3 regions of the Pectobacterium parmentieri genome follow, and region 1 is predicted to be linked to each of the others. Evidence: predicted binding sites of a transcription regulator. Region 1 holds the regulator's gene; each other region holds the start of a gene.
The links. The regulator LexA, encoded in region 1, represses DNA repair genes until DNA is damaged. The targets are predictions, from matches to a motif close to TNCTGTATGTACATACAGNA.
Positions count from the first base shown of each region.

Region 2: the regulator LexA is predicted to act here: its motif matches at 2,515-2,534, upstream of sulA (SOS-induced cell division inhibitor SulA).
Region 3: the regulator LexA is predicted to act here: its motif matches at 1,624-1,643, upstream of mutH (DNA mismatch repair endonuclease MutH).

Region 1 is NZ_CP015749.1:3,375,394-3,385,534, forward strand. Features, by position in the region: gene A8F97_RS15285 (glutathione S-transferase family protein) at 1-773, shown strand, start outside; gene A8F97_RS15290 (LysR family transcriptional regulator) at 845-1,741, opposite strand; gene A8F97_RS15295 (pirin family protein) at 1,854-2,552, shown strand; gene zur (zinc uptake transcriptional repressor Zur) at 2,659-3,168, shown strand; gene lexA (transcriptional repressor LexA) at 3,198-3,806, opposite strand; gene A8F97_RS15310 (diacylglycerol kinase) at 3,917-4,282, opposite strand; gene plsB (glycerol-3-phosphate 1-O-acyltransferase PlsB) at 4,411-6,879, shown strand; gene ubiA (4-hydroxybenzoate octaprenyltransferase) at 7,020-7,883, opposite strand; gene ubiC (chorismate lyase) at 7,896-8,429, opposite strand; gene groL (chaperonin GroEL) at 8,706-10,141, opposite strand, start outside.
Region 2 is NZ_CP015749.1:986,390-996,530, reverse strand. Features, by position in the region: gene yccS (YccS family putative transporter) at 1-1,697, shown strand, start outside; gene A8F97_RS04365 (TfoX/Sxy family DNA transformation protein) at 1,713-2,333, opposite strand; gene sulA (SOS-induced cell division inhibitor SulA) at 2,556-3,062, shown strand; gene ompA (porin OmpA) at 3,425-4,510, shown strand; gene matP (macrodomain Ter protein MatP) at 4,663-5,124, opposite strand; gene A8F97_RS04345 (AAA family ATPase) at 5,301-7,070, shown strand; gene fabA (bifunctional 3-hydroxydecanoyl-ACP dehydratase/trans-2-decenoyl-ACP isomerase) at 7,162-7,680, shown strand; gene A8F97_RS04335 (tellurite resistance TerB family protein) at 7,777-8,430, opposite strand; gene A8F97_RS04330 (RpiB/LacA/LacB family sugar-phosphate isomerase) at 8,925-9,563, shown strand; tRNA gene A8F97_RS04325 (tRNA-Ser) at 9,783-9,872, shown strand.
Region 3 is NZ_CP015749.1:369,221-379,361, reverse strand. Features, by position in the region: gene ptsP (phosphoenolpyruvate--protein phosphotransferase) at 1-636, opposite strand, end outside; gene rppH (RNA pyrophosphohydrolase) at 649-1,185, opposite strand; gene mutH (DNA mismatch repair endonuclease MutH) at 1,881-2,573, shown strand; gene A8F97_RS01645 (YgdI/YgdR family lipoprotein) at 2,682-2,900, shown strand; gene A8F97_RS01640 (NADP(H)-dependent aldo-keto reductase) at 3,106-4,167, shown strand; gene A8F97_RS01635 (YggN family protein) at 4,227-4,940, opposite strand; gene A8F97_RS01630 (YggL family protein) at 5,054-5,398, opposite strand; gene trmB (tRNA (guanosine(46)-N7)-methyltransferase TrmB) at 5,400-6,119, opposite strand; gene mutY (A/G-specific adenine glycosylase) at 6,285-7,391, shown strand; gene A8F97_RS01615 (oxidative damage protection protein) at 7,388-7,660, shown strand; gene mltC (membrane-bound lytic murein transglycosylase MltC) at 7,713-8,786, shown strand; gene A8F97_RS01605 (helix-turn-helix domain-containing protein) at 8,856-9,935, shown strand; gene A8F97_RS01600 (alpha/beta hydrolase family protein) at 9,898-10,141, opposite strand, start outside.

The sequences.
Region 1 (10,141 bases):
TGAAAGGGTTGGAAAATCACATCGCGGTTTCGGTAGTTCATCCACTCATGCTCGATCACGGTTGGACGTTCGGTACCGATTTTGAGGCCGCGACGGGTGACTCGCTCTATCAGCACGAATTTCTCTACCAACTCTACCTTCATGCCAAACCGGACTACAGCGGTCGTGTGACTGTTCCCGTCCTGTGGGACACTGAGCAACATACTATCGTCAGTAACGAATCCGCAGATATCATCCGTATGCTGAACAGCGCTTTTGATGGTGTAGGCGCAACAGCCGGAGATTACTACCCAGAAGCGCTACGTACTCAGATTGACGAATTGAACGGCTGGATTTACGACAAGGTCAACAACGGTGTTTACAAAGCCGGTTTTGCGACGAGCCAGTCGGCCTACGATGAATCTGCCACCACCGTTTTCGCGGCGCTATCCGATCTGGAAGCCATTCTGGCAAAACAGCGTTATCTGACCGGTGAGCAGTTAACCGAAGCCGATCTGCGACTGTGGACGACGTTGATCCGTTTCGATCCGGTCTATCACACACATTTTAAATGCGATAAATATCGCCTGAGCGATTATCCCAATCTGTTCGGCTTTTTGCGTGATATTTATCAGATGCCCGGTATCGCTGATACCGTCGATATGGCGCACATTCGTCATCATTATTATTGCAGCCACGGTACGATTAATCCGCACGGCGTGATTTCTCTGGGTCCAGAGCAAGATTTGAACCAACCTCATCAGCGTGATAAGACGTTTGTCGATTTATACTAAAGTTTTACGTAACGCATGAAGTGCTGAGGCAAGGTGTGACCGCCACACCTTGCCGCAGAAAAGCGTGGAATTTAGGGTTGGTTCAGCAATTTGGGAATTTCCCGCAGGAACCAGGATTTCGCCTCGCCCATGCTGTCTCGTCGCCACGCCATAATAATCTGACTTTCCATTTGATGTTCTGGCCCAATCACCAGTAAACGCCCTTCGGCAATATCCTGCGCCACCATCGGGTAAGGCATGGTTGCAACACCTAATCCAGCCAGCAATGCACGTCGTTTATCATCTAGCGAGCTCACCGTCAGACGCTGCTGCTTATCCAGCAATTGCACGGTCAGAACTGGACGTTCACGCGCGGTATCTGCGACGGCAATTCCACGGTATTTCACACGAGTCGCATCCGACAGCGGCTCAGGCTCCTGATGGATGGGATGCTCTGGGCTAGCGACGTAAACGTTGTTCATCGTGTACAATTTGCGGGTATTCATCTCAGAAGACGCACGAAAATGCATGTCTGGCGCAATCACGATATCGGCACGCCCTTGTTCAAGACGCTCCCACGCCCCTGCCAGCACTTCCGTCAGAATCGATACCTGCGTATTTGCTTTGAGCGCCAGTTTATCGATTAGGGGAAAAATCCGCTGAGTTGGAATCAGGGCTTCCGTCACAATCGTCAGGTGCGTTTCCCAACCGCGAGCCAGCGCTTCCGCATCGGTGGTGAGCTTATCTGCGGCTTCCAGCAAAATACGCCCACGTTCCAGCAGCATGCGTCCGACATTCGTGAATTTAGTACGATGCCCGGAGCGATCGAACAACACCACATCTAACTCTTCTTCCAGTTTCTGCATGGTATAGCTCAGTGCCGAAGGCACCCTACCCAGCTCGTCTGCCGCAGCGGCAAAGCTGCCACGACGATCGATCGCATCCATCACCCTCAGGGCTTCCAGCGTCAATGCTCGTTCTCTCGCCATCTTCGTACTCATTCAGGAATTTTGAATATACCGACCAGATTAACTAGCTAACAATCCAACGTCCACACAATTACTATCGGTTTAAGAAATAATTATCTGGGGGATAAAAATTATGATCACACGAAGAGCAGCGGGGCAATGCGGCCAAGCCGACTATGGCTGGTTGCAGGCACGCTATACTTTCTCTTTCGGTCACTATTTTGACCCACAGTTGCTGGGCTATGCTTCTCTTCGCGTGCTCAATCAGGAAGTACTGGCACCGGGGGCATCATTCCAGCCGCGCACCTACCCACGGGTTGATATCCTGAACATTATTCTTCAGGGCGAAGCAGAATACCGTGACAGCAACGGCGGCCATATTCAGGCTAAAGCTGGCGATGTTTTGTTGCTCGCCACTCAGCCAAACGTCAGCTACAGCGAACATAATACCAGCGCCAGCAAGCCGTTAACACGGCTGCAATTATGGCTGAACGCCTGCCAGACCAGAGAGAACATCCCATTGCAGCGCATGGGACTCAATTCATCAAATCATACTCTGCTTGCCTCACCGGAAGGCGAGCAAGATAGCCTGCAACTGCGCCAACAGGTTTGGATCCACCATGTCGATCTCCAACCGGATGAACAAAGCACGATAGTGCTACAGGGAAATCAGGCGTATCTCCAACTGATTCACGGTTCAACGACGGTGAACGGTGGCCAGCACAGTGAAACATTACACTGCGGCGATGGTGCCTTCATCAAGGAAGAAACAGCGTTGACGCTACAGGCAGACACTCCTTTGCGGGCACTGCTCATCGATCTGGTCGTGTAGTTCTTCTTCCCGTCACCTTCGTAGGAAAACGCCGCTCACTCGGCGTTTTTATTCAGTCGTGGTAAGATATCCGTCTTGTTCCTCAATGTGTCAGGGTGATATGACAATGGATTCAACCAAACAGGACAAACTTCTTGCCCAGGCTGAACAGATTTGTCAGCAGCGCGCGGTGCGTCTAACGCCACAGCGGTTGGAGGTTTTACGCCTTATGGCACAACAGGCGGGTGCGATCAGCGCGTATGACCTGCTGGATCTTCTGCGACTCACTGAACCTCAGGCTAAACCGCCTACCGTGTATCGCGCCCTGGATTTTCTGCTGGAACAAGGCTTCATTCATCGCGTTGAATCAAACAACAGCTATGTGCTGTGCCACCACATCGAAGACCACAGCCATACGTCTGCCCTTTTCATCTGCGATCGCTGTGGACAAGTCACTGAACGTCAAACCGAGGGTGTGGAAGAAACGCTACGTAACTTAGCGCAGCAGTCAGGATTTACGCTGCGTCACAGCGTTGTGGAAGCTCATGGGTTATGTGGGGACTGTCAGGAAGTGGCATCATGCAAGCAGCCGGATCATTGCGATCACGACCATACTGTTCCGATTAAAAAACGATAGCCCCAAGGGCTATCGTTTTTTGCTAACGGCTAGCTCCAGTCGCTGTTACGAATAACGCCAACCGCTAAGCCTTCTATCGAAAAACTTTGCTGACGCAGGTCGACAACGATAGGGGCAAACTCTTCATTTTCAGCGAGAAGATGCACCGTATTCCCCTGCTTCTTCAAGCGCTTCACTGTCACTTCATCGTCAATACGCGCCACCACAATCTGGCCGTTGCGCACATCTTCTGTTTTATGTACGGCCAGCAAATCGCCATCCATAATGCCAATATTTTTCATTGACATACCGCTGACACGCAACAAAAAGTCGGCGCTAGGTTTAAACATGGCAGGGTCAACCTGATAGCGGCATTCGATATGTTCCTGTGCCAGCAAGGGTTCACCTGCGGCCACACGACCAACCAGAGGAATACCTGTCTCTTCTTCCATTAGCAGACGAATACCACGAGATGCGCCCGATACAATTTCAATAACGCCTTTACGCGCCAGCGCTTTCAGATGTTCTTCAGCCGCATTCGGAGAGCGGAACCCCAGTTGTTGGGCAATTTCCGCCCGCGTTGGCGGCATTCCGGTTTGCGCAATATGATCGCGGATCAGGTCATAAACCTGCTGCTGCCTTGCTGTTAATACTTTCATTCCGCCCCCTGGTTGTTTATACAGTCTTGCTGTGAGTATATACAGGTAAGGCACAATTGGGAATCGAGATATAGGCAAAGCCCCTGACTTTTATTCATTTATGCGGGGCGTCAGGCAAAATGTTGCCAGAGGATGCTGCCCCATACAACAGCGGCTAACAAGATGGCAACAAAGACAGCCGCCGACCCGATATCTTTCGCACGACCGGACAATTCGTGGTGCTCTAAACCAATGCGATCGACGACGGCTTCAATGGCGCTGTTAGCCAGTTCAAACAGCATAATCAATACCACAGAACCAATCAGCAGCAGTTTCTCAACCAGCGTAACCGGCAGTAAACAAGCAATAATAACGCCGACAATCGTCAGTATCGTTTCCTGACGAAACGCCGCCTCGTGCTGCCACGCCTGCTTCAGCCCTTTAAGGGAATAACCGGTAGCCTTAATAATCCGGGTCATCCCCGTTGCTTTATTCATTTATCCTCCATTTTTATACTCTAAATAATTCGCATTTTAACGCGCTTACGTTGTCTCATCACCACAGATCTCCGACGCAGTTTCTGGTATCCTTGCGGCGAATTGCTAACAAGAGGCTCCACGTTGTTATGTCAGGTTGGCGTAAAATTTACTATAAACTATTGAATCTCCCGCTGAAACTGCTGGTAAAAAGCAAAGTTATTCCCGCAGATCCAGTGGTCGAGTTGGGGTTAGATCCCTCACGTCCTATACTCTATGTTCTGCCTTATAACTCTCAGGCGGATCTCTTGACGCTACGCGCGAAATGTCTGGCATTGGGCTTACCCGATCCCTCGCAACCGTTCGAATTCAATGGCGTTGAACTCCCTAGCCACGTCTTTATTAATGACGGGCCGCGTGTCTTCCGTTATTACGTTCCCAAGCAGAAATCCGTCAAGCTATTCCACGACTATCTGGATCTGCATCGCGCCAATCCAGATTTAGACGTGCAGATGGTGCCCGTTTCCGTGATGTTTGGGCGCTCTCCAGGTCGGGAAGGTCATTCTCAGGCCACGCCACACCTGCGGTTACTCAACGGTATCGAAAAATTCTTTGCCGTACTGTGGCTAGGCCGCGACAGCTTTGTCCGCTTCTCCAGCCCGGTGTCGCTGCGCTATATGGCAACCGAGCATGGCACTGACAAAACCATAGCCCACAAACTGGCGCGCGTCGCGCGTATGCACTTCTCTCGCCAGCGTTTAGCGGCTGTTGGCCCACGCTTGCCGGTGCGTCAGGACCTGTTTAACAAGTTGCTGGATTCCAAAGCGATCAAGAAAGCCGTAGACGATGAGGCTCGCAGTAAGAAGATTTCTCATGAGAAAGCGCAGCAAAATGCGATTGCGCTGATGGAAGAAATCGCCGCCGATTTCTCCTACGAAGCGGTGCGACTGTCGGATCGCGTATTGAGCTGGACGTGGAACCGCCTTTATCAGGGGATCAACGTTCATAACGCCGAACGCGTTCGCCAACTGGCGCAGGATGGTCACGGCATTGTCTATGTGCCCTGCCACCGTAGCCATATGGATTATCTGCTGCTGTCCTACGTCCTGTACCATCAAGGCTTAGTCCCGCCGCACATCGCCGCAGGTATTAATCTTAATTTTTGGCCGGCGGGCCCGATCTTCCGCCGTCTTGGCGCGTTCTTTATTCGTCGAACCTTCAAAGGTAACAAACTCTATTCCACGATTTTCCGCGAATACCTGGGCGAGCTGTTTGCCCGTGGTTATTCAGTTGAATACTTCATGGAAGGCGGGCGTTCCCGCACGGGGCGTCTTCTGGATCCCAAAACCGGCACGCTGGCCATGACCATTCAGGCCATGCTCAGAGGCGGCACGCGCCCTATCACACTGGTGCCGATTTATGTCGGCTACGAACACGTGATGGAAGTCGGCACTTATGCGAAAGAGTTGCGCGGCGCGGTGAAGGAAAAAGAAGGCTTTATGCAGATGGTACGCGGTCTGCGCAAACTGCGTAACCTGGGTCAGGGCTATGTGAACTTCGGTGAACCGCTCCCGCTGACAACCTATCTGAACCAGCATGTACCTCAGTGGCGTGATGCGATTGATCCCATCGAGGCGCAGCGTCCAAGCTGGCTAACGCCGACAGTGCAGGATATCTCTATGGATATCATGGTGCGCATCAATAATTCGGCGGCAGCAAACGCGATGAACCTGTGCTCTACGGCGTTATTAGCATCGCGACAGCGTTCACTGACGCGTGAGCAAATGCACGAACAGCTCGATTGCTACCTGCAACTGCTGCGTCAAACTCCTTACCACAAGGATATTACGGCTCCCAAAAAGACAGCGAATGAATTGCTGGAACACGCGCTGAGCATGAACAAATTCGAAGTGGAGAAGGACAGCATTGGCGATATCATCATTCTGCCGCGCGAGCAGGCGGTTCTGATGACGTATTATCGCAATAACATCCAGCATCTGTTGGTCTTACCGTCGTTGATCGCCAGCATCGTCATCCATCATCGTCGGATTACACTTGCCGACGTCGTGCAACAAATCACGCTAATCTATCCGCTGCTGCAAGCCGAGTTGTTCCTGCATTATTCCAAAGAGCAATTACCGGACGTGCTGGAAACACTAGCTAATGAACTGATTCGACAACAGTTACTGTGCAGCCGTGATGGCGAATTAGCCATCAATCCGCCACGCATCCGCACACTACAACTGCTGTCTGCTGGCGTGCGTGAAACACTGCAACGTTATGCGATTACACTGTCTTTGCTATGTGCAAATCCAGAAATCAATCGTGGAACGCTGGAAAAAGAAAGCCGGAATATGGCACAACGTCTGTCCGTTCTGCACGGTATTAATGCACCGGAGTTTTTTGATAAAGCGGTGTTCTCGACGCTGGTTGCCACGTTACGCACAGCCGGGTATATCACCGACAGTGCGGAAGCAGCGCAAGGCGATATTATGGCAATCTACAGCATCCTTGGCGATCTGATCACTCCAGAAGTTCGGTTGACTATCGAAAGCGCCAGCTCATCCACCGAAATGGAAACAGCCAGTCAGGCGGTGGAAGAGGCAAAGCAGGAATAGCCAGACCGGAGTAACGGGAAAATGGCGGATAACATGCCCCCATCAAGCCGTGGATGCGTTTAGCATAATAAACGTCACCGAACATTCCGTCATAAAAAAAGCAGCGAGAAATCGCTGCTTTTTTGTCTCTACTGTCTACCTTACAGACCGAACAGCACACCGATAAATATCGCCATACCTGCATATTTATTATTGTGGAATGCCTTAAAGCAGGCATCACGTTCACGCCCAGCAGTCAGTATTTGCTGATAGACAAACATCCCACCAGCCACCAGCAGAGAAATAGTGTAGGGGGTTCCCAGTCCGGTGATGTATCCCAAAGCCAATAACAACGCCAGCATACTAAGCTGCAACAACCCGATGATGATATTGTCAAAACGACCAAATAAGATCGCAGTAGATTTCACGCCGATCTTTAGATCGTCATCACGATCCACCATCGCATATTGCGTATCGTAAGCCACCGTCCAGCAAATATACGCCAAAAACATCATCCAGCAGGTCACGGGCAGGCTTTCACTGACTGCCGCGTAGGCCATGGGGATCGACCAACCGAATGCCGCCCCCAGCACAAACTGAGGCAGATGGCTGACCCGTTTCATAAACGGATAAATCCACGCCAGAGCCAGACCGGCGACAGACAGCAGGATCGTCATCTTATTCAGCGTCAACACCAGACCAAACGCCAGTAAGACCAGCACCACAAACAGAACTTTGGCAGATTGCTCGCTCACCTCACCGCTGGGCAATGGGCGAGAAGCGGTACGTTTTACATGGCCGTCAAAATGCCTGTCGGCATAATCATTGATAACGCAGCCCGCTGCTCGCATTAAGAAAACACCAGCGACAAAAACAAAGAGCGTCCACGGTGCAGGTGTTCTCCCTCCTGCCAGCCACAGCGCCCATAGCGTTGGCCACAGCAGTAACAGAGAACCTATCGGTTTATCAATTCGCATCAAGCGACAATAAGCCAGCCATTTCCCTGCTGTAACACTTCTTTCCAAGGATTTATCTCCTCAAATTACCTGCCAACCTTCATCACTGGGTGTGTAATAAACCGGTGATTCCGGTAAGAAAAGCTCAGTCAACAGTAACGGATGCCCAGAAAGACACAGGCGGGAACGCCGCGCCCATAAGCCTTCGCAGCATCCGGTATGAATGTAATCACGCGTCAGCGATTTTTGCTCAAACAGATAACGACCTAACGGCTGATTACCTATTTTCGTCAAAGCCGCACCGGCACCTTCAAGTGTCTGTTGTGGGACAATCGTTCGACCGAAAAGCCAGGGGCGATCGTCACCATACAGCACAACTTCACGTAGCCAGTAACGTTCATCAAGCGGGAGTTGATCGCGCTCTTCGCCCAACGCCTGTGGCGTAATGAACCCCTCACGACAAAGCGTGACCCTCAGTTGGGCACAGTATTTTTCAAGCCGCTGCGTCATGGAACTGGTTTCCATCAGCCAGTCACCAATGTGTTCAGGCAATACCGAAGGGGGTTCAGTAAACCAGGATATGGTGCGCAGAAGCGTTGACGCATCGTCAGACATTGTCCCTACTCCAGACAGGGTCGCTTATCAATAAAGCATTCGTAAATAAAGTAAGCGTCCCTATTGTAGCGCAGAATGGTTCTCTCGATAACACGCTATAAAGGCATTCATCAACGATACGGCAACATTTCAGCAATGGGACTCAATGTGTAACGCATAAAAAAAGCACCACCCGGTATCGCAACCGGATAGTGCTCTTTAAGGGACAGAAAGACGTACTTCTGTAACCTGACGTCCTGCCACCGGAAAATGGCTTCCGGCGACAAGGGTGCCACATTACATCATGCCGCCCATACCACCCATACCGCCCATGCCACCAGCAGCACCTAAGTCAGGCGCATCGCCTTTAGGCAGGTCGGTGACCATACATTCGGTGGTGATCATCAGACCAGCAACGGAAGCCGCGAATTGCAGCGCAGAACGGGTAACTTTGGTCGGATCCAGGATACCGAAGTCGATCATGTTGCCGTATTCTTCCGTTGCCGCGTTGTAACCGTAGTTACCTTCACCCGCTTTAACGGTATTCGCAACCACAGATGGCTCTTCACCAGCGTTGGAAACGATCTGACGCAGTGGAGCTTCCATCGCGCGCAGCGCAACTTTGATACCCACGTTCTGGTCTTCATTCTGAGCAGTCAGAGAAGCCAGTTTAGCTGCAACGCGAACCAGCGCCACGCCACCACCAGCAACCACGCCTTCTTCTACCGCAGCGCGAGTCGCAGCCAGGGCATCTTCAACACGTGCTTTCTTCTCTTTCATTTCAACTTCAGTTGCTGCGCCAACTTTGATAACGGCTACGCCGCCAGCCAGTTTAGCCACACGCTCTTGCAGTTTTTCTTTGTCGTAATCTGAGGTTGCTTCTTCAACCTGCTGACGGATCTGAGCAACACGGCCCTGGATCGCAGCTTCTTCACCCGTACCATCGATGATGGTGGTGGTGTCTTTGTTGATAACAACGCGTTTTGCCTGACCCAGATCTTCCAGCGTCGCTTTTTCCAGTTCCAGACCGATCTCTTCAGAGATAACGGTACCACCAGTCAGCGTAGCGATATCTTGCAGCATCGCTTTACGACGGTCGCCGAAGCCCGGAGCTTTCACCGCAGCCACTTTCACGATGCCACGCATCGTGTTAACCACCAGCGTTGCCAGCGCTTCGCCTTCAACATCTTCAGCAACGATAACCAGCGGTTTGCCCGCTTTCGCTACGGCTTCCAGTACTGGCAGCATTTCGCGGATGTTGGAGATTTTTTTGTCAGCCAGCAGGATGAACGGGCTTTCCAGTTCTACAGCACCAGTTTCTGGCTTGTTGATGAAGTACGGAGACAGGTAGCCGCGGTCAAACTGCATACCTTCAACCACGTCCAGCTCGTCTTGCAGACCGGTACCTTCTTCAACGGTGATAACACCTTCTTTACCGACTTTATCCATGGCTTCGGCAATCATTTTGCCTACGGTTTCGTCGGAGTTAGCAGAGATGGTACCAACCTGAGCGATAGCTTTAGAGTCAGAGCACGGTACAGACAGTGTTTTCAGCTCTTCAACAGCAGCGATAACAGCTTTATCGATACCGCGCTTCAGATCCATCGGGTTCATGCCCGCTGCAACAGCTTTCAGGCCCTCAGTGATGATTGCCTGCGCCAATACGGTTGCGGTCGTGGTGCCGTCGCCTGCTGCGTCATTCGCTTTAGAGGCAACTTCTTTCACCATCTGTG
Region 2 (10,141 bases), 2.4 Mb from region 1:
TCGGAGCCTCTTGGTACAATCTGCTGACGCTGCTCGGCCATCTGATATTCCCGATTCGCCCGTTACAGGACAATCTCGCACAGTGTTATCAGCAGTTGTCCCGCTATCTGGATGCAAAAGCCAATCTATTCGATCCCGATATTGAGGAAGACACCAACAAACCCTTGATTGATGTCGCAATGGCAAACAGCCAATTGGTTGCGACACTTAACCAAACCAAATCATCATTGTTAACGCGCCTGCGTGGCGATCGCGGACAACGCGGAACACGCCAAACGCTGCACTACTATTTTGTCGCTCAGGATATTCACGAACGTGCCAGCTCGTCGCATGTTTACTATCCACAATTGCGTGAAAAATTACGCTATAGCGATGTCTTATTTCGCTTTCAACGTCTGTTGAGTATGCAGGCCAAAGCCTGTCATCAGCTATCGCAATCCATTCTGCTGCACCAAAAATATCAGCACGACAGCCGTATTGAGCGAGCGTTTGTACATCTCGAATCCGCTATTGCGCGCGTCGCTGCCAGCAACATGGCGGATTCCGCACAAATTAAGGCGCTCACTTATCTATTGAACAATCTGCGTGCCATTGATGCTCAGTTGGCGACCATCGAATCCGAGCAGGCCATTGAACAAGAAAACAATCCGGAAAACACACTGGCAGATGAAAACATAACGGGTTGGAGCGATATCCACTTACGCATTAGTCGGCACCTGACGCCTCAATCAGCGCTGTTTCGTCATGCCATCCGTATGTCCGTGCTGCTTTGTAGCGGCTACGCGTTAATTCAAATAACGGGCTTGCAGCATGGATACTGGATTCTGCTGACCAGTTTGTTCGTTTGTCAGCCCAACTATAACGCCACTCGCCGACGACTGACGTTGAGGGTTATCGGGACATTGACCGGTATTTTAATCGGCCTTCCCATCCTATACTTCGTCCCTTCGCAGGAAGGACAACTCACGCTGATCGTCATTAGCGGCGTACTGTTTTTCGCCTTTCGTAACGTGCAGTACGCGCATGCGACCATGTTTATTACGCTGCTTGTCCTGCTCTGTTTCAACCTCTTGGGCGAAGGCTTTGAAGTCGCAGTGCCGCGTATTATTGATACCTTGTTGGGGTGTGCCATCGCGTGGGCGGCCGTGAGCTTTATCTGGCCAGACTGGCGTTTCCGCGGCCTGCCGACCGTTATCAATAAAACATTAAATGCCAACTGCCGTTATCTTGATGCGATCATGATTCAATATCATCAGGGGAAAGATAATAGCTTGCCTTATCGCATTGCCCGCCGCGATGCACATAATTGCGACGCAGAATTGGCATCGGTTGTGTCAAATATGTCCTCAGAACCTCACGCCACCAGGAACAAACTGGACAACGCATTCCGTTTCATGTGCCTGAATCATACGTTGTTAAGTTATATCTCAACGCTCGGCGCACACCGTGGAAAAATAACGTCATCGGAAACGCTGCAATGTCTGGATGATGCCGTGTGTCATGTTGATGACGCGCTACACTGCCGCGAAGAGGAAAGTTTACGTATCAATCAGGGATTGGAAACTATTGCCACCAGCATTCAATCCCTTTCACTTGAATCAGACAGTAAAGAGTCATTAGTGATTCAGCAAATCGGCTTGCTGATCGGCCTCTTACCCGAACTCGTACAGCTAAAAAATGACATGATTGCACAGTAAAACAGGGGGAAACGCTTAGTGTTTTGGCCCTTTGGAAACCGCATTATTCTTATACCACTCCAAAAGTTCATTACGAATGCTGTGAGGGAGTGCTGCCTGATGCGTGCCACAAATTGCGCCAGCCAGCGCCAATAGCACATTAACACTCAGATTAGCCCGGACTTTCCGCAACTCAAGATAGCTATTTTTCGCGCCATAATGCTGTAATTCATCAACATTCTTTATCCCCGCTTTCCACAGTAAACGTTCAATATCGTGATTAAGATTCGGAAGATCCTTTAACCGCCCGCTCGAATTTTTGACTATTTGATCATACTGCGCCCCCATCAACGCCAGTCGGGCAAAAGCCAATAACTGCACAGGTTCTTGCCATAATACTTCATCAACAAGAAAGTAGTTCAGCGGTAGCGGCATACCGCGTTTGGTATAAATCAGGTGTGGCATATCACGCTGCTGAAAATATTTTTCATCTTTTTTACTGGCGCGAAGATAAAGTTCCCCCTCCGACACCAATCCAAAAATCGTTTTATTTGCTGCGATGCTGTAGCCACCAAATTGGGAACGCGAAGTGATGTCCCCTAAAGATGAAAAAGAATGCTGAGATTGCAAAATCCTTTTTTTGCATGATTGCTTCATTGCCATAATCCTTAGTATTGAAATGATCTCTTCCTGAACAGTTAAAATATTTGTAGCAGGAACAAATAATTAACCACACCTCCGAGGGTGCTTCAAACAGTAAATGTGTTTACTATCTCTTGCATAAAGAATATGCGAAGCGCTTTCAAAAAATCAGGTTGATTTTCACGCACACAGCAGTTACTGTACATCCATACAGTAACACTATGGGTGGAACTCATTATGCGTACGCAATCAATCAGCTCTCACAACGTCCAGTCATCATCGTTTTCTACCAATCAACACACAGCAAAACCTTCGGTTGCCACGGGCGGTATTATCAGCGAAGTCGTGTACAACGCCGATCAGCCCATAGTCACACACCTGTTACTACCGCTCTTACAACAGCTAGGTGCACAGTCTCGCTGGCTACTATGGCTTTCTCCTCAGCAAAAATTGAGTCGCCCTTGGGTAGAGCAATCTGGATTGCCGCTGGATAAAATAGTGCAACTCAACCACATCAACCCCTTGTTTACCGTTGATGCCATGGAAAGAGCGTTACTGACAGGAAATTACAGCGCCGTTTTGTGTTGGCTGCCGCACGAATTGACGGAAGAAGAGAAAGTTCGGTTACGGGGTGCCGCGCAGGCAGGAAATACATACGGCTTTATTATGCGCCCAGAAAATGCCAGCGGGGACGCCTATAGACTGTTTCCCAGCCTTAAAATTCATTCGACATTGTATCATTAAGTAAATTAAGATTTTTCTCAGCTTAATCACGTTATATGTCCAGTAGATCGCCGCAAAGCGGTATTCTGCGGGCTTTTTGCCTATATTTAATACATCCCAACGGCATAAGATCTGTCAAAACCATCTACTATTTGTTAGTAAGTGTGTATGATTCGTGCGTTTTTCCTATGACGCAAGTCACATCATACTTGTAACTTTCTCATCACGTTGTAGACTTTAACTCGCTGGAGTTGCTCTTTTATAACGTCAGTTGACTGACAGTAAGTCATAAATAAGGGCAAAGTCTCCAACCAAAGGATTTTAACCAAAGGTTTATTAGCCCTCCAGGTTAATTGCCGATTTGGATGATAATGAGGCGTAAAATGAAAAAAACAGCTATCGCAGTTGCAGTGGCACTGGCTAGCTTCGCGACTATCGCGCAAGCAGCTCCTAAAGACAATACCTGGTACACCGGTGGTAAACTGGGCGTGTCTCAATTCCACGATACTGGTTTCTACGGCAATGGTTACACTGGTGTCGTTAACAACCCAATCAAAAGCAAGTTAGGTGCGGGTGCGTTTGTTGGTTATCAAGCCAACCCATATCTGGGTTTTGAACTGGGCTACGATTGGTTAGGCCGCATGAAATATGCTGGTTCTGATACTAATGCAGCAGACAGTGCTAGCTTCAAAGCGCAAGGCATCCAACTGGCTACTAAACTGAGCTACCCAGTGATGCCGGACCTAGACGTTTACACCCGTCTGGGCGGTTTGGTATGGCGCACTGACAGCCACGCAGACAGAAGCGGTACTCATCTCAACAACAACGACACTGGCGTTTCTCCGCTGGCTGCTGTTGGTATTGAATACGCTATCGACAAAAACTGGGCTACACGTGTTGACTACCAGTGGGTAAGCAACATTGGTGACGCTGGTACCGTTGGTGCCCGTCCAGACAACCTGCTGATGAGCGTTGGCCTGTCTTACCGTTTCGGCCAAGATGACCGTGTTGCCCCTGTTGTTGCTCCAGCTCCAACCCCGGCACCAGCTCCAGTTGTTGAAACCAAGCGTTTCACCCTGAAATCTGACGTCCTGTTCAACTTCAACAAAGCAACGCTGAAAGCAGAAGGCCAGCAATCACTGGATCAACTGTACACTCAACTGAGCTCTCTGGATCCGAAAGACGGTTCCGTTGTTGTTCTGGGCTTTACTGACCGTTTAGGTTCAGAGCAATACAACCAAGCTCTGTCTGAAAAACGTGCACAGAGCGTAGTGGATTACCTGGTTTCTAAAGGTATCCCTGCGAATAAAGTCTCTGCTCGTGGCTTGGGTAAATCTCAACCAGTTACTGGTTCTACCTGTGACAACGTGAAACCTCGTGCTGCGCTGATTGACTGCCTGGCACCGGATCGTCGCGTAGAGATCGAAGTTAAAGGCATCAAAGACGTTGTAACTCAGCCTCAGGCTTAAGTTATTAACGAAAAAAACCTCGCTTCGGCGAGGTTTTTTTTATGGAGTACATTCTTGTCCGTCACCCTGCGAGCCGTTGCTATGCAACGTTGGAAAACGCTCCCTGCACTTTTTTATGTCCGTTTTTCGGCAAGATAAATAACAAATACCAATCATTTTTCGTCTTTATTATTCAGAATGTCTTTAAGATCCTGCTTGAGCAGCGACATCTGGCTGGCATATTTCTCTTTATGCTCAGCATCTTCAATTAACTGTACAATCGTTTCTGACAAGGTCACCCCGCGCCTCTGAGCGAGAGCCGCAAGGCGCTGCCAGACCAAATATTCCAAATCGATTGATTTCTTACGCGTATGTTGGTGTTCCGCATTAAAATGGCGTTTACGCCGTGCGCGGATCGTCTGCTTCATACGATTTTCTAAGGTGGGATTCATACATTGCGCAATCCACTCCAACACTTTCACTGGCTGGTTTTCCATTTTCAGCAATGCCAGCACAGCATCATCCGCCGCACTTTGCTCCAGAAAACGCGTAATCGCTTCTCCCTCGCGATGCTTTTTCACCAGGTATTTCCATTTCCACCCGCACTCAAGATTTTCTAGTTGTTGATATTTCATATTAAATTCTTCAGTGACCGCGTAACGTTACTTTCAGCATAACAGTTTTCCCTGATTTTGACCGCTTTCTGGCAGTTCTCTCGCTGTTTTTAAGATGATTAGCCAAACATGATCCAACTTCAACGTGTGAAAGATGACGGAGAGATGACTCTCCTTATGCGCAGTCCGCATTATTCTTGTATAATCACGCTTTTCCTTTAGACGATTACATTGATACTTTGACCAGTAACCGACTCTCATGGCAGCATTTACTGCCTAATAATACGCCTTATCAAACGCTATTCACTCAGGCAGCTCAGCTTGCTCCTGCTGAATTCTCCGCTATTCAGTCGCGTCTGGCAGATAGCCTGACGCTCTTTTGCCACCCTCGTTCCCCTTCCCACTTTATGCTGTTGAAAGCGCAAGAGAACGATGAATACATGGCATTGATCGCCCGGGCGCTGAGCGCCATCAGGCCAGACTCCGGGGCGATACATGGCAGTAAATACATCATTGAGGGTCGTTATATCCGGGTCGAACCCGCCACACAGCCTGCGGATAATTTTGCCGCACAGCAATCCTGTGGCTATCAGGAATGGATCGAACCCGAACAACTCTTCGGCTGTCTGCGCAATTTCCACGATGAAATCACACTGCATCCAGGGCTGATTCATCAAGTTAATGGCGGTACATTGATCCTGTCAGCCAGAGCATTGCTGGCTCAGCCTTTAATGTGGCTGCGTCTGAAGCAGATTATGGCTGAGGGGATCTATCGCTGGCAGTCGCCAGACGAGCGCAAACCTCTTCCCGTTGATGTGCCCCCGATCCCACTCGATATTCGTCTGATTATTATCGGTGACCGGGAAAGTCTGGCGGATATTCATGATATGGAGCCAGAATTAGGCGAACACGCGATTTACGGTGAGTTCGAAGCACAACTACAGTTGATTGAGACAGATGATATGGCGCGCTGGTGTACTTACATCAATGCGTTATGCAACGAAAATCAACTGCCGCTGCTGGATGCAGATGCCTGGCCGGCATTCGTGAACAGTGCGGTGCGTTACAGTGGCGATCAGGGTAATTTGCCATTATGCCCACGCTGGCTAATCAGCCAGTTAAAATATGCGTCTCTGTACGCCAGAGATGGTCAGATTACGGAGCAGGCACTGGTCGATGCCATTGCCGCGCGCCAATGGCGTGAGGGCTACCTGCGTGAACGTATGCAGGATGAAATAGAACTTGGCCAGATTCTGATCGAAACAGAAGGCGAAGTTGTCGGCCAGATTAACGGGCTTTCCGTACTGGAATTCCCTGGCTACCCCATTGCCTTTGGCGAACCGACACGAATCACCTGTGTCGTTCATGCCGGCGACGGTGAGTTCACTGATGTCGAACGCAAAGCCGAACTTGCTGGCAATTTACACGCTAAAGGCATGATGATCATGCAAGCGTTCCTGATTACCGAATTGGAGCTTGATCAACAACTTCCTTTCTCAGCATCCATAGTCTTCGAGCAATCGTACAGCGAAGTTGATGGTGACAGCGCCTCACTGGCAGAGCTGTGTGCTCTGATCAGCGCCCTATCTTTACAACCAATCAATCAGCAGTTCGCCGTTACCGGTTCCGTCGATCAATTTGGTCACGTACAGCCAATTGGTGGCGTGAATGAGAAAATAGAAGGGTTCTTTGAGGTTTGCCAGCGTCGCGGATTAACGGGAACTCAAGGCGTGATTTTACCGGCAGCTAACCTACGCCATCTGTGCTTACAGGAGGATGTGGTTGAAGCGGTACGCGACGGGAAATTCCATTTGTTCCCAGTAGAAACTGCACCGGAAGCGGTGTCATTACTGACCAATTTCGCTTATGACGATGAGCAGCAGCCAAGTCTGTTAGCGGCGATCCGTGAACGAATTGGACAACTTTTACCACAGGAACGCAGACGTTTTCCTTGGTTTTTCCGTTAAACCAACTGGTTCAACCAGACGCAACAGACTTGCCCAGCGTACAGGTGTACGCTAACCTGCGTGCTTCATTAAAACAAGGCTTACAGAGACCATGGTAGATAAACGCGAATCCTATACAAAAGAAGACCTCCTTGCCTCCAGTCGTGGTGAACTGTTCGGCCCACAAGGCCCTCAGTTGCCCGCCCCTAACATGCTAATGATGGACCGCGTCGTTAAAATGACGGAAGACGGCGGTAACTACGGCAAAGGCTATGTAGAAGCCGAATTGGATATCACGCCTGACCTGTGGTTCTTCGGTTGCCATTTCATTGGCGATCCGGTAATGCCAGGCTGCCTTGGTCTGGATGCCATGTGGCAACTAGTCGGCTTCTATCTGGGCTGGTTGGGTGGCGAAGGCAAAGGCCGCGCACTCGGCGTGGGTGAAGTCAAATTCACCGGGCAAGTTCTGCCGACAGCGAAAAAAGTGACTTACCGCATTCACTTCAAACGCGTAATTAATCGCCGTTTGGTAATGGGTATTGCTGATGGCGAAGTGCTGGTTGACGGTCAACAGATCTATACTGCTGCTGAACTGAAAGTCGGTCTGTTCAAAGACACCAGCGCTTTCTAAGTACCAGACTGGATTGCGGGCGAAGAATTTTTCGCCCGCGCTATCTCTTCTATTTATCCGATTACATCCAACCGCAGCCCTAAATCACTCGACTTATCATGTTGGGCTTTTAAGTTCATTAGTGATCGACTGGCGCACGTCCTGCGGTATCTTCAGCTCCGTTGCTAACGCATCCAGATAGCTTTTCTCCATGAAGTGATCAACATCAATGACCGCGCAGCTAAGGAAATAGACCTCAAGCGCCTCTTCTTCATTCTTCACGTCTTTCGCCAGCAAAATCGGATCAAGCGGTTGTTCTATGGCTTCCTGTACCCAGCGTTGCGCCTCGCTGCCCAATTGCAGTTGCTGAATATTTTCATCAATCCGCTGTTTTTCCGTTGCATCAATATGTCCATCGCTCTTGGCAGCAAAAACCAGAGCCTGAATCAAACGCCGTGCACGAATATCATTAGCCGAAGACTGAGAGCCGAACTGCGGATCTTCCTGGTGTGTGTCACGAACGCGTTTCTTATACTGGTTCCATAACACGACACCCGCCGCCGCACTGCCACCAATGATCAGAGCATTTTTACCCAATGAACCCATGATTTTTCGCGTGGATTTATTTGATAGTAAAACTCCCGCCAACCCCCCCAGCGCTGCGGGCTTCAGCATATCACCCAAATTGCCGTTTTTTCCCCCTTGATGATGACTCCCCTGTTTGCTAGCGGAACCTAATAAGCCCTGAATTTGTTGCAGCCAATTATTCATTTTCATTCCTCAAGGAAAAGTGACATCACTAGATGGTGCTATCACTCATAGTAATGGTGTGGAGGGCATTTGTTTGTCAGATTGTGTATAACAGTGAAAAGTATGGAGCGCGTTTCTACTCGGCAGCACGATGGAGACAGTCCGGCGTTGTACGTTGATCATTCCGTTTGTCTTTACGCTGTTGTGACTCTCCATTTTCGGCAGCCGTGGGCTTTATCCGGTAACCCACCGTAACAGGGAAGCACGGAGCAATACGCTCACCTTCTCTGGCACAGGATCCCATCACCTATAATTCTGAAATAAATTACAATTTTTCAAAAACTTATCCCAACATCACTTGTTTTTCTTTCATCGTGTTTTTCCCAAATTTATGGGCTGTGCCGCATTCTTTGCTTCCACGATTTGCGCTTTATTTTTGAAACGGTATACTGCACACATCAAATTGAAATACAGTTTTAAAAAATGTATTTGTCCGTCACAGAAAAGGAACGAACATGAAAATTGCACTGATTAACGAGAACAGCCAGGCTGCTAAAAACGCCATCATCGCCGAGTCTCTGACCAAAGCGGTTGCACCGTTGGGTCACACTGTACACAACTACGGCCAATACGCCGTTGAAGATGCAGCGCAACTGACTTACATCCAGAACGGTATTCTGGCAGCTATCCTGCTGAACTCTGGCGCGGCTGATTTCGTTGTGACCGGTTGCGGTACTGGCCAAGGCGCAATGCTGGCTTGTAACTCCTTCCCTGGCGTAATCTGCGGTCTGGTTGTTGACCCATCTGATGCTTACCTGTTCTCTCAGATCAACAACGGTAATGCAGTATCTGTTCCTTACGCTAAAGGCTTTGGCTGGGGCGCTGAACTGAACCTGGAAAATCTGTTTACCCAACTGTTCAAAGAAGAAGGTGGTCGAGGCTATCCAAGCGATCGCGTTGTTCCTCAACAACGTAACAAGAAAATCCTGGATGCCGTAAAAGCAGTAACCTATAACGATCTGATCACCATCCTGAAAGGTCTTGATCAGGATCTGGTTAAAGGTGCCATTGCAGGTCCTAAATTCCAAGAATACTTCTTCGCTAACAGCAAAGACGAAACACTGACCAGCTATATCAAAACACTACTGGCGTAATCGTCCAATAGCTGACAAAAAAACCACAGGCCATAGAGGTCTGTGGTTTTTTTATGCCAACACCCCACTCATTTTGCCTATATTTTGACGACACAGTTACATGAACGACCCGTTACCGTTCAATGCTTAGCCAGACGTACCGATAGCGCGAAATACTGCTTGACCGAAGCTAAGTGACTCCCTATAGTAGCGCCCCGTTGCCCCTTGTAGGCAACCCCCGGTGAGGTGTCCGAGAGGCTGAAGGAGCACGCCTGGAAAGTGTGTATACGTGAAAACGTATCAAGGGTTCGAATCCCTTCCTCACCGCCATATTTCAAACAAAATCAATAAGTTATCTATCCAATTCGATTTTGTTCTATATAAAGTCATACATAAAAGTTCGCTCCGGCGGACTTTTTTGCTTTTGAGATCCAGCATTCCTCGCATTAAGCTAGTTTTTCTTGTACCAACAGACAGATAAAGAAAAGCTCAGGGTATAGCTATAACCCTCTTCATTCATTAGGTTTGAAAACATCACTGTCTGGCGAATGCCCCGCTCTCTCGGTATGGGATTGTTGACTACAATTCCCCACAGGAGA
Region 3 (10,141 bases), 2.0 Mb from region 1:
TAAGCGGGAGCGCTCACGCTCGCTGTCCAAACTCGATGCGGGAAAAACCTGTTCCAGAGAAGGCTGGGTACAATCCTGCCAGCCAGGGGCAATCGCCACGCCTGGGGCAGCCACCAGCGCCTTGACGCGCGTCTGGCGGTATTGGCCGAAAAGCGTTTTTATCTGCGAAAGGGAAAGGATCGCGGCCATCTGCGTGGCCAGCGTCACCATGAACGACTCTTCGTTTTTATCGAACTGACGATGTTCGCGCTGTTGAACCACCAGCACGCCCAACAGGTGACGACGGTAAATAATGGGGACACCAAGAAAGGAGCGGAAATGTTGCTCTTTCACAGCGGGGATGAATTTAAAGCTGGGATGCGCACGAGCGTCAGCCAGGTTGATAGGCTCGGCACGTTGCCCGACCAACCCGACAATACCTTGCCCAAATGCCAGCGTAACCGTGCGCCCGCGCGGTTTTTTCAACCCGCGCGTCGCCATCAGGTAATAACATTGCCGATCGTGATCGGCCAGATAAATGGAGCAGACTTCCGTGTCCATAGCCTGACAGGTCTCATTGACCAGAATGTCCAGCGCATCACTAAGGCGGGCCGTTGCCGCAACATTTTCGACAATTTCTCGCAAGCGCGTGAGCATAATGTGCCTGAATTACCCTCTTTTCCGCCGGGGACCGGGTGGAGGGGGCGCCATCCGAACCGCAACACTCTCCTGAAGCAGGATCACCGGGTTGATAAATTCCTTCATCACGCGACGATACACATCCCGCTTAAAAGAGACGACCTGACGTACCGGATACCAGTAACTCACCCAGCGCCAGCCATCAAATTCCGGCGTGCCGCTGCTCTGCATATTAATATCCGACTCATTACACATCAACTGTAGCAAAAACCATTTCTGCTTTTGGCCGATACAGACCGGTTTTGTATCCCAACGCACCAAACGCTTTGGTAATTTATAGCGTAACCAGTTACGGGTAGATGCCAACACGCGCACATCCTTTTTTCTTAACCCGACTTCCTCAAACAGTTCGCGGAACATCGCTTGCTCGGGACTTTCACCGGGGTTAATTCCCCCCTGCGGAAATTGCCATGAGTGCTGGCCATAGCGCCGGGCCCACATCACCTGCCCCTGCCGATTACAAATTACAATACCAACGTTTGGGCGGTAGCCATCATCATCGATCACCGGACTACCTCAATAAACATCAATGCAAAGATAACCCGATTGTTTCACACTCCCGTCAGGCGGTAAACCACTGCTTAGAAAGCATGTGACACGAATAAAACTAAGATAACCCACAGATAAGATCAAAGTTATAAACATGTGAAGACCAGAACCCGCAGTTTATTCACTTTTTCTGTGGACATCTTTGTGCAGAACCCATGAAGAAGTGAGTGAAACTCATTTTTCATGAAGAAAAAATATTACTGAAAATTAAAAAATAGTGCTTTTCATTCATTAAATTACAATCAATTCCAACCGAAATAACGCCCCCTTAATTTTTGCTCAAATGGCATCCAATGCAAGATTGGCGAAAGATCGCACTATGCCGATTTTATCCACAGGGAATGTCTCAAACTCAGGCAATAAATAGGCAAACACAGCAAAAAGGCCGGGAGTCAAGGCTGTAAATGGAACCAGTAATTCATGTTTATGTGGGTTATCCAAGATATCTGTGGATAACCTAGTGTAAAATCCTGTTTATTGTCGGTGGCTATACGTGCACAGTTTGCAAAACCGCATTCAGTGATCGCCATCACATTGAAAAAAAACGCTATGAATCATGCTATTATTGTTTCTCTCCACAACCTTGCAGGCTATGTATTTGTCTTTTGCATTTATTGTATTTTTTTTGAGCGGAAAACATCGAGCTACCCCCTATGAATTCACCCTCGGTTCACGCCACAGCACCACAAAATGAACAAGCCTTGCTGGAACGTGCGCAATCTCTCGCAAGTTATAATCTCGCGGAATTAGCGGACATCGCCCGCCTCCCCCTCCCCGCCAACCTGAAACGCGATAAAGGCTGGATTGGCATGTTGCTGGAACGTTTTCTGGGCGCAAGCGCAGGCAGTAAGCCTGAGCAGGATTTTCCTGACATTGGCATTGAGCTAAAAACTATCCCTATTGATGAACAGGGCAAACCGCTGGAAACCACCTTCGTCTGTGTCGCACCGTTGACAGGCAACAGCGGCGTGACGTGGGAAAGCAGTCACGTGCGGCATAAGCTCGCTCGGGTACTGTGGATTCCGGTGGAAGGCTCGCGTCACATCCCGCTGGGGGAACGCCGTATTGGTACACCACTGATGTGGAGCCCCAATGAAGAAGAAGAAGAGCAACTACGCTGTGATTGGGAAGAGCTGATGGATCTGATCGTACTTGGCAAGGTAGAAAGCATCACCGCCCGACATGGTGAAGTGCTGCAATTACGCCCCAAGGCAGCAAATAGCCGGGCATTAACAGAGGCGATTGGCGAATTTGGTCAACCGATTTTGACCCTACCACGCGGGTTCTATTTGAAGAAAACCTTTACTGCGCCACTGCTGGCCCGCCACTTTATGCAAGTCGAGTGATACATAATTAAGCCTTCCAAACGCATTTTTTCCATTATTCCTACGTTATCCCACACGACCATTTGCTAGACTCACCTTAAGCGTTAGATTTCTTTATGGGTTAATACAATGAAAATACGGCTGAAAATGGCAATAACACTGGCACTATTATTTACCCTTGCGGGCTGCTCCAGTGACTACGTGATGGCGACAAAAGAGGGGCAAATGCTCCTGACACAGGGGAAACCCGTGTTAGATAAAGATACCGGGCTGCTCAGCTACACCGATGAGCAAGGTAATCAGAAACAAATCAACAGCGACCAGATTTCCCAGATCGTACAGCGCTAAGATCGCTGTCAGCCCGAAACGCTCTACCTCGGACTGCATCATCAAGAATAATCCGAAAAGGATAACAGAAGAGACTTCCCCACCCGCCACGGCTTCGTTTATAGTCGAATTCAGGTGTGTCTTCCCAAACTCATTGGAATCGCAGCAAATCATGCGGAGATGACGGGAAATACGCCTGCTATTTTCAGACATAAGGAAGCTGGCAATGCAATATCACCGTATTCCCCATAGTTCTTTAGAAGTGAGCGTGCTGGGTCTTGGTACGATGACCTTTGGCGAACAGAACAGCGAAGCAGACGCTCATGCCCAGTTAGATCACGCCATTGCCGCAGGTGTTAACCTGATTGACACAGCAGAAATGTACGCCGTTCCTCCACGCCCAGAAACGCAAGGGTTAACCGAGAGCTATATCGGGTCCTGGCTAAAATCTCGTGGCGGACGCGAGAAATTAATTGTGGCGAGTAAAGTCTCAGGCCCTGTGCGCGGCAACGATCACAGCATTCGCCCACAGCAGGCGTTGGACAGAAAAAACATCCGTGCCGCGCTGGATGCCAGCCTGCAACGCCTGAATACTGACTATATCGATCTCTACCAGTTGCATTGGCCACAGCGCCAGACCAACTGCTTTGGCAAGCTGAACTATCAATATACCGATGACAAACCGCAATATACCGACGACAAACCGGTAGTAACACTGTTGGAAACGCTAGAAGCGCTGAATGAACAGGTACGCGCCGGTAAGATCCGCTATATCGGCGTGTCCAACGAAACCCCATGGGGCGTGATGCGCTACCTGAATTTGGCGGAAAAACACGATCTGCCACGTATCGTATCGATCCAAAACCCCTATAGTCTGCTGAACCGCAGTTTTGAAGTTGGTCTGGCAGAAATCAGCCAGCATGAAGGCGTGGAACTTCTCGCCTATTCATCGCTGGCGTTCGGTACGCTGACGGGCAAGTATCTGAATGGCGCGAAACCCGTTGACGCACGTAACACGCTATTCAGCCGCTTCACACGTTATACTGGCCCACAGGCTCAGGCAGCAGTTGCCGAGTACGTGGCTCTGGCACAAAAACACGGTTTGAACCCGGCGCAAATGGCATTGGCGTTTGTGCGTCAACAGCCTTTCGTTGCCAGTACGCTGCTGGGTGCGACCACACTGGAGCAGTTGCAAATCAACCTCGACAGCCAGAACCTGATGCTGGACGGCGAGATCCTTGACGAACTGGAAGCCATCCATCGTCGTTTCACATTCCCAGCACCGTAAACGCAAAAAACCGGGCATTGCCCGGTTTTCTTTAATGCATGCACAAGAACGCTGAACAATTACTTCAGCGACTGCAACAGGCCCTTGCGCTGGTTTTCCAACGACGTGACGCGGCTACACACATCATCACCAAAGCGCTGGAATTCAAGTTCCTGATTGTTCCACTCAGCCTGAATCGCTTTCTGTAAACCACCTAGGTTGCCCATCATCGCCTGTAGCGGGTTGCCGCCGCTGGACATTTGTTTTACGCCCATTTCATTCAGGCTGTCCTGCAAGACGCCGCCCATGCTTTGCTGCACGATTTGCTTGCCATCTTGCTCAACCTGCTTGATCGCCTGATGGTGGAACGTCAGGCCATCGCTGCGGTGTTCGATAATACGGTTCATCTGCTGTTTAAGCTGTTTATCCAGCGTGGTCAGACGATTGCGCACATTGCTGTCGCTGCCAAGCTCCTGCACGATGACTTTATCCAGCGCGACCCGCGCTTTTTCCAGATGCTGCTGCGCCCCTTGGTCGATCCACGGCAGTTGCTGGCGTAAATCCGCCTGATAGGCTTTGGATTTCTGGCGCTGTTCGGCGTTCAGGGTCAATGGCGTCCCGTTACGGACGATATCGCCCTGCGGGGAAAGTTGTAAATTGCCGCTGGCACCCACGATCTGTACCTGCTGCGGACTGATAATGATGTCGTCCTGCGGATTCACGTTGCACTGGTAAGCCGCCTGCGCGTGCCAGGACAGCAACATCAACAAACCCAAGGTCATTTTACGCGACATATTTTCTCCTGAAGAAAACAACGGCAGTGGCGGGAAAATAGCAATATGCCAGTGATGAGGCGAATAACGCCTGAGCCAAAATCAGCTCAGGCATTCCTTGATAAGACCAAGGATTACAGCAGGTGTTCTGGCAGATCCCACCAGATATCGAACAGGTTGCTGACTTTCACGTCCGTCAGCTTTTGCTCTTCCAACCAGCGGCTAACCAGTTGACGATGCTCTTCGGTGCAGTGACCGATTTTTTGCAGGCAGACCAAACCTTCCCAGAGCAAATAACCACTGCCTTCAAATGCCAGGCCTTGTGGTTCAATGACGTCGTCGACGAACTTATCCATCAGCTTATCGATGTCTTCCACGCCAGTGCCTTCTGGAAAGCGAAAGCTGACTGAAAAACCTAATTCCTGAAACTCATCAATGTGCAGTTTTTTACGCAAACGACGGCTACGAGCTTGTGCCATTTTATTTTATCCTCTCAAACATCAGATCCCACACGCCATGCCCCAAACGCTGGCCGCGTGCTTCAAATTTCGTCAGCGGACGGGATTCCGGCCGCACAACGTACTCATTATTATCGGAAAGATTACGGTACCCAGCGACAGACGTCATCACTTCGAGCATGTGTTGCGCATAAGGTTCCCAGTCGGTTGCCATATGGAACACACCGCCAACTTTCAACTTACTCTGCACCAGTTCGACGAACGGCACCTGCACGATACGACGTTTATTATGACGGGCTTTGTGCCACGGGTCAGGGAAAAAGAGTTGAACCATGGATAGTGAGCCATCGGGGATCATCTTCATCAGTACTTCAAGCGCATCATGACACATCACGCGCAGATTGCTGATCCCCGCTTCCTGTGCGGAAGCAAGGCACGCCCCCACGCCCGGCAGGTGAACTTCAATACCGAGGAAGTTTTGTTCGGGATGCTGCGCCGCCATCGTCACCAGCGATGCTCCCATCCCAAAACCAATTTCCAGCACCACTGGCGCGTCACGACCAAATAGCGCGTTAAAATCTACCTGTTCGGTCTGATATTCCACACCCATCACCGGCCAGTAGTTATCCAGCGCCAACTGTTGCCCGTTGGTCAAGCGCCCCTGACGGCGGACAAAACTGCGAATACGACGCATCGGGCGCCCGTTTTCATCAAATTCCGGTGAAATGACGTTGTTAATCATAAAGAGTGCTTACTTGCTGTCCGATTACATTAAGGAAACGCGCATTATGCAAGGATACCGCGGTTTAGCAAGCCCACTGCCTCGGAAAGTTCCGGTTTACAGCACATTCACTCTGTGCTGGAATCGCAGTCAAACTTTTTACCTGTCGGATAGTGACCCCATTTTATGATGCAAGCGCAACAGTTCGCCCATCAGGTGCTGGACTGGTATCAACGCTATGGCCGCAAAACCCTGCCATGGCAGCTTGAGAAAACGCCCTATAAAGTATGGCTATCCGAAGTGATGCTGCAACAAACGCAGGTCACCACGGTTATTCCTTATTTCCAACGCTTTATGGCTCGCTTTCCCAACGTGAACGCACTGGCGGCAGCACCGCTGGATGAAGTGCTCCACTTATGGACTGGGCTGGGCTACTACGCCCGTGCGCGTAATCTACACAAAGCCGCGCAGACCATTGTGTCGCGCCACGGCGGTGATTTCCCCACCACCTTTGATGAAGTCGCGGCGTTACCGGGCGTCGGGCGCTCTACCGCAGGCGCGGTGTTGTCGCTCTCTCTCGGCCAGCATTTCCCGATCCTTGACGGCAACGTGAAGCGCGTGCTGGCACGCTGCTACGCCGTTGACGGCTGGCCGGGCAAGAAAGAAGTCGAAAAGAAACTGTGGGCGCGCAGTGAGGATGTGACACCCGCCGAAGGCGTCAGCCAGTTTAATCAGGCGATGATGGACCTCGGTGCGATGGTTTGCACCCGCAGTCGCCCCAAGTGCGAACTGTGCCCTCTGAACACCGGCTGCATTGCTTACGCTAACCACAGTTGGGCGCAATATCCCGGTAAGAAACCGAAGCAGACACTGCCGGAAAAAACGGGCTGGTTCCTGCTGATGCAACAGGACTCTCAGGTCTGGCTGCAACAGCGCCCTACCGTGGGCCTGTGGGGTGGGCTATTTTGCTTCCCACAGTTCAGTGAACGTCAGGAATTGGAACTCTGGCTGCAACAACGCGGTCTGAATCCTGATGGATTGCAACAGCTTGTCGCGTTCCGCCACACATTCAGCCATTTTCATCTGGATATTGTTCCGCTCTGGCTGAACGTATCGCAGGACGATCGTTCACAAAACAGGTCCTGCATGGATGACGGTGCGGGTCTCTGGTATAACTTAGCGCAGCCGCCGTCTGTCGGACTGGCCGCCCCGGTAGAACGCCTACTGAGGGAACTGGCTCACCCACAGTCAACACGTTTAAATGCCTGCGCAATTGATGAGGAAGAAGCATGAGCAGAACGATTTTTTGTACTTTTTTACAACGCGACGCCGAAGGGCAGGACTTCCAGCTCTATCCCGGCGATCTGGGCAAGCGCATCTATAACGACATTTCTAAAGAAGCCTGGGCGCAGTGGCAAACCAAGCAAACCATGCTGATCAACGAGAAGAAACTCAGCATGATGAATGTTGACGACCGTAAGCTACTGGAACAGGAGATGATCAAGTTTCTGTTTGAAGGGAAGGACGTTCACATCGAAGGCTACACGCCTCCGAGCCACTGAGATGGCGGGCTTTCGGGCCCGCTTACGTCCCTATTCCGACACGGCTTGTTATATGAAGAAAATATTAGCTCTGCTGGTGATTGCTCCGTTGCTGGTTTCCTGTTCGGGAAACAAAGGGAATACCAACGACGAAGAATTTCTCAAGGATACCAATGCTTTCGATATTTTGATGGGGCAATTTGCCAACAACATCGAAAATATCTGGGGGATGAATGAAGTTCTGATCGCCGGTCCGAAAGACTACGTTAAATACACCGATCAATATCAGACGCGTAGCCACATCAACTTTGATGCCGGTACGATCACGATCGAAACCCTTTCAGCGACCAACTCCGTCGCCAGCCTGCGTCAGGCGATTATCACCACCCTGCTGATGGGCGATGACGCCAGTAACACCGACCTGTATTCCGACGCTAACGATATCCAAATCAGCCGCGAACCGCTGCTGTACGGTCAGGTGCTGGATAACACCGGACAAGCGATCCGCTGGGAAGGCCGTGCTGCCAGCTTCGCGGATTATCTACTCCAGAACCGTCTGCAAAAACGGACCTCTGGCCTGCACGTTATCTGGTCGGTCACGATGCAGCTTGTCCCTAACCATCTGGATAAGCGTGCGCACAAATACCTGCCGCTGGTGCGTAAAGCCTCCGAGCGTTACGGTATTGAAGAGTCGCTGATTCTGGCGATTATGCAGACAGAATCCAGCTTCAACCCTTACGCCGTCAGCCGTTCCGATGCATTAGGTCTGATGCAGGTGGTGCAGCACAGCGCAGGACGTGACGTCTTCAAAATGAAAGGGAAATGGGGACAGCCGAGTCGCAGCTATTTGTTCGATCCAGAACAAAATATCGATGCAGGTACCGCCTATTTGTCGATTCTGAAGAACAGCTATCTGGCCGGTATTGAGAACCCGACATCGAAACGCTACGCCGTCATCACCGCGTATAACGGTGGCGCAGGCAGCGTGTTGCGCGTCTTCTCCAGCGACCGCGATCGCGCTGTGGGCATTATCAACAATATGTCTCCGGGCGATGTCTACCAAACGCTGACGACGAAGCACCCGTCTGGTGAATCACGTCGCTACCTGTACAAAGTGAATACGGCACAGAAAAATTATCGCCGCTAATTCACGTGATCCACAGAACGCCGCGCTACCGGGGTTATTCCGGCGGCGCGGCCTCATCAGACCCACAATATGACCACGATTCCCTTACCATTTATCACCGCACTTCTGCTGGTTATTTTGTTCCTTCGCATCCAGCTTCTGCATATTCAAAATAAAGAGACTGAAAGGCGTAATACCAAAGCAGAGGCGATATTCATCGGTGTGAGCTGTATTGCACTGGCGCTGGTGGCATTACGGTGGGGCAGCCATTTTGCCTTCCCCCTGTTTATCCAACCCGCTATTGCTGCATCGATTCCGTCATTGCTATGGCTCTGCCTTTTCTCCCCTGGAGAGAAAGCCCCCAATGCCTTAATGCGCAGACGGCAGTTGCCTTTCTTTCACCTGCTACCGTCCTTGTTCACCCTTGGTGCAGGCTTGATTCAGAGTAGAACGACCATTCCGCTCATCGATATAGCGCTGGTGAGTATTTACTTCGGTTATGGGGCTACGCTGATTTACCGCGCTCGCCATCTTCAAACACCATCGCCGATGTGGAAACGCGCACCGTTTATCGCAGGATTGTATGTCCTGGTTTCCGGCGCGATTGACACGGTGATTGCACTAGATATCGCTTTCTACCGCGGTAATAGCGCGGCGACCATCATCACCGCATTCCATATTGTCATGCTGGCGATATTGACCCTGCTTATCATCACGCATCGCACATCACCGCAAGCAGGACTTGCCGCGCCACCTGACCAGAAACCTGAAACGCCCCCCGCTACCGACGATGAGCACCAACTGGCGAAAGTGTTAGATGATTTCATCCGCACTCATACGCTATACACCGATCCGAGTATGACGCTTCAGCGCCTAAGCCGACGTATGGGAATACCGCTCAGACGCCTGTCCGAAACCATCAATCGCGTTCACGGGCGTAATTTCTCGCAGGTGATAAATGAATACCGCATCGAGGAGGCTAAGCGCCTCCTCAGCCAAACGGATGCGCGCATCACAGATATCATGCTGGAGAGTGGGTTTCAGACTAAATCAAACTTCAACCGCGAGTTTTTGCGGTTAACTGGCGTGAGTCCCAGCGTCTGGCGTAGTCAGTACCCACTTCAGGAACAAGCTACGGCTTCAGCCACGCCGTCTGAAGAAAGCCACTGATATCTTTTGCCACTTCCTGATGAATCTGCTCACGCGAGCGTTCACCGCCATCGAGGCAAATCATGCCGTCTCCTGGGTTTTCGGCGTTGATGATCTCAACGGCACCCGGTTTACAAAGCTGCATGAAGCTAAAATGCGTCGCGTCAGCAATTTCCTTATACGCTGAATGCGCTGGCGACATTTTCTGCACCAGATAGTGAGATTCC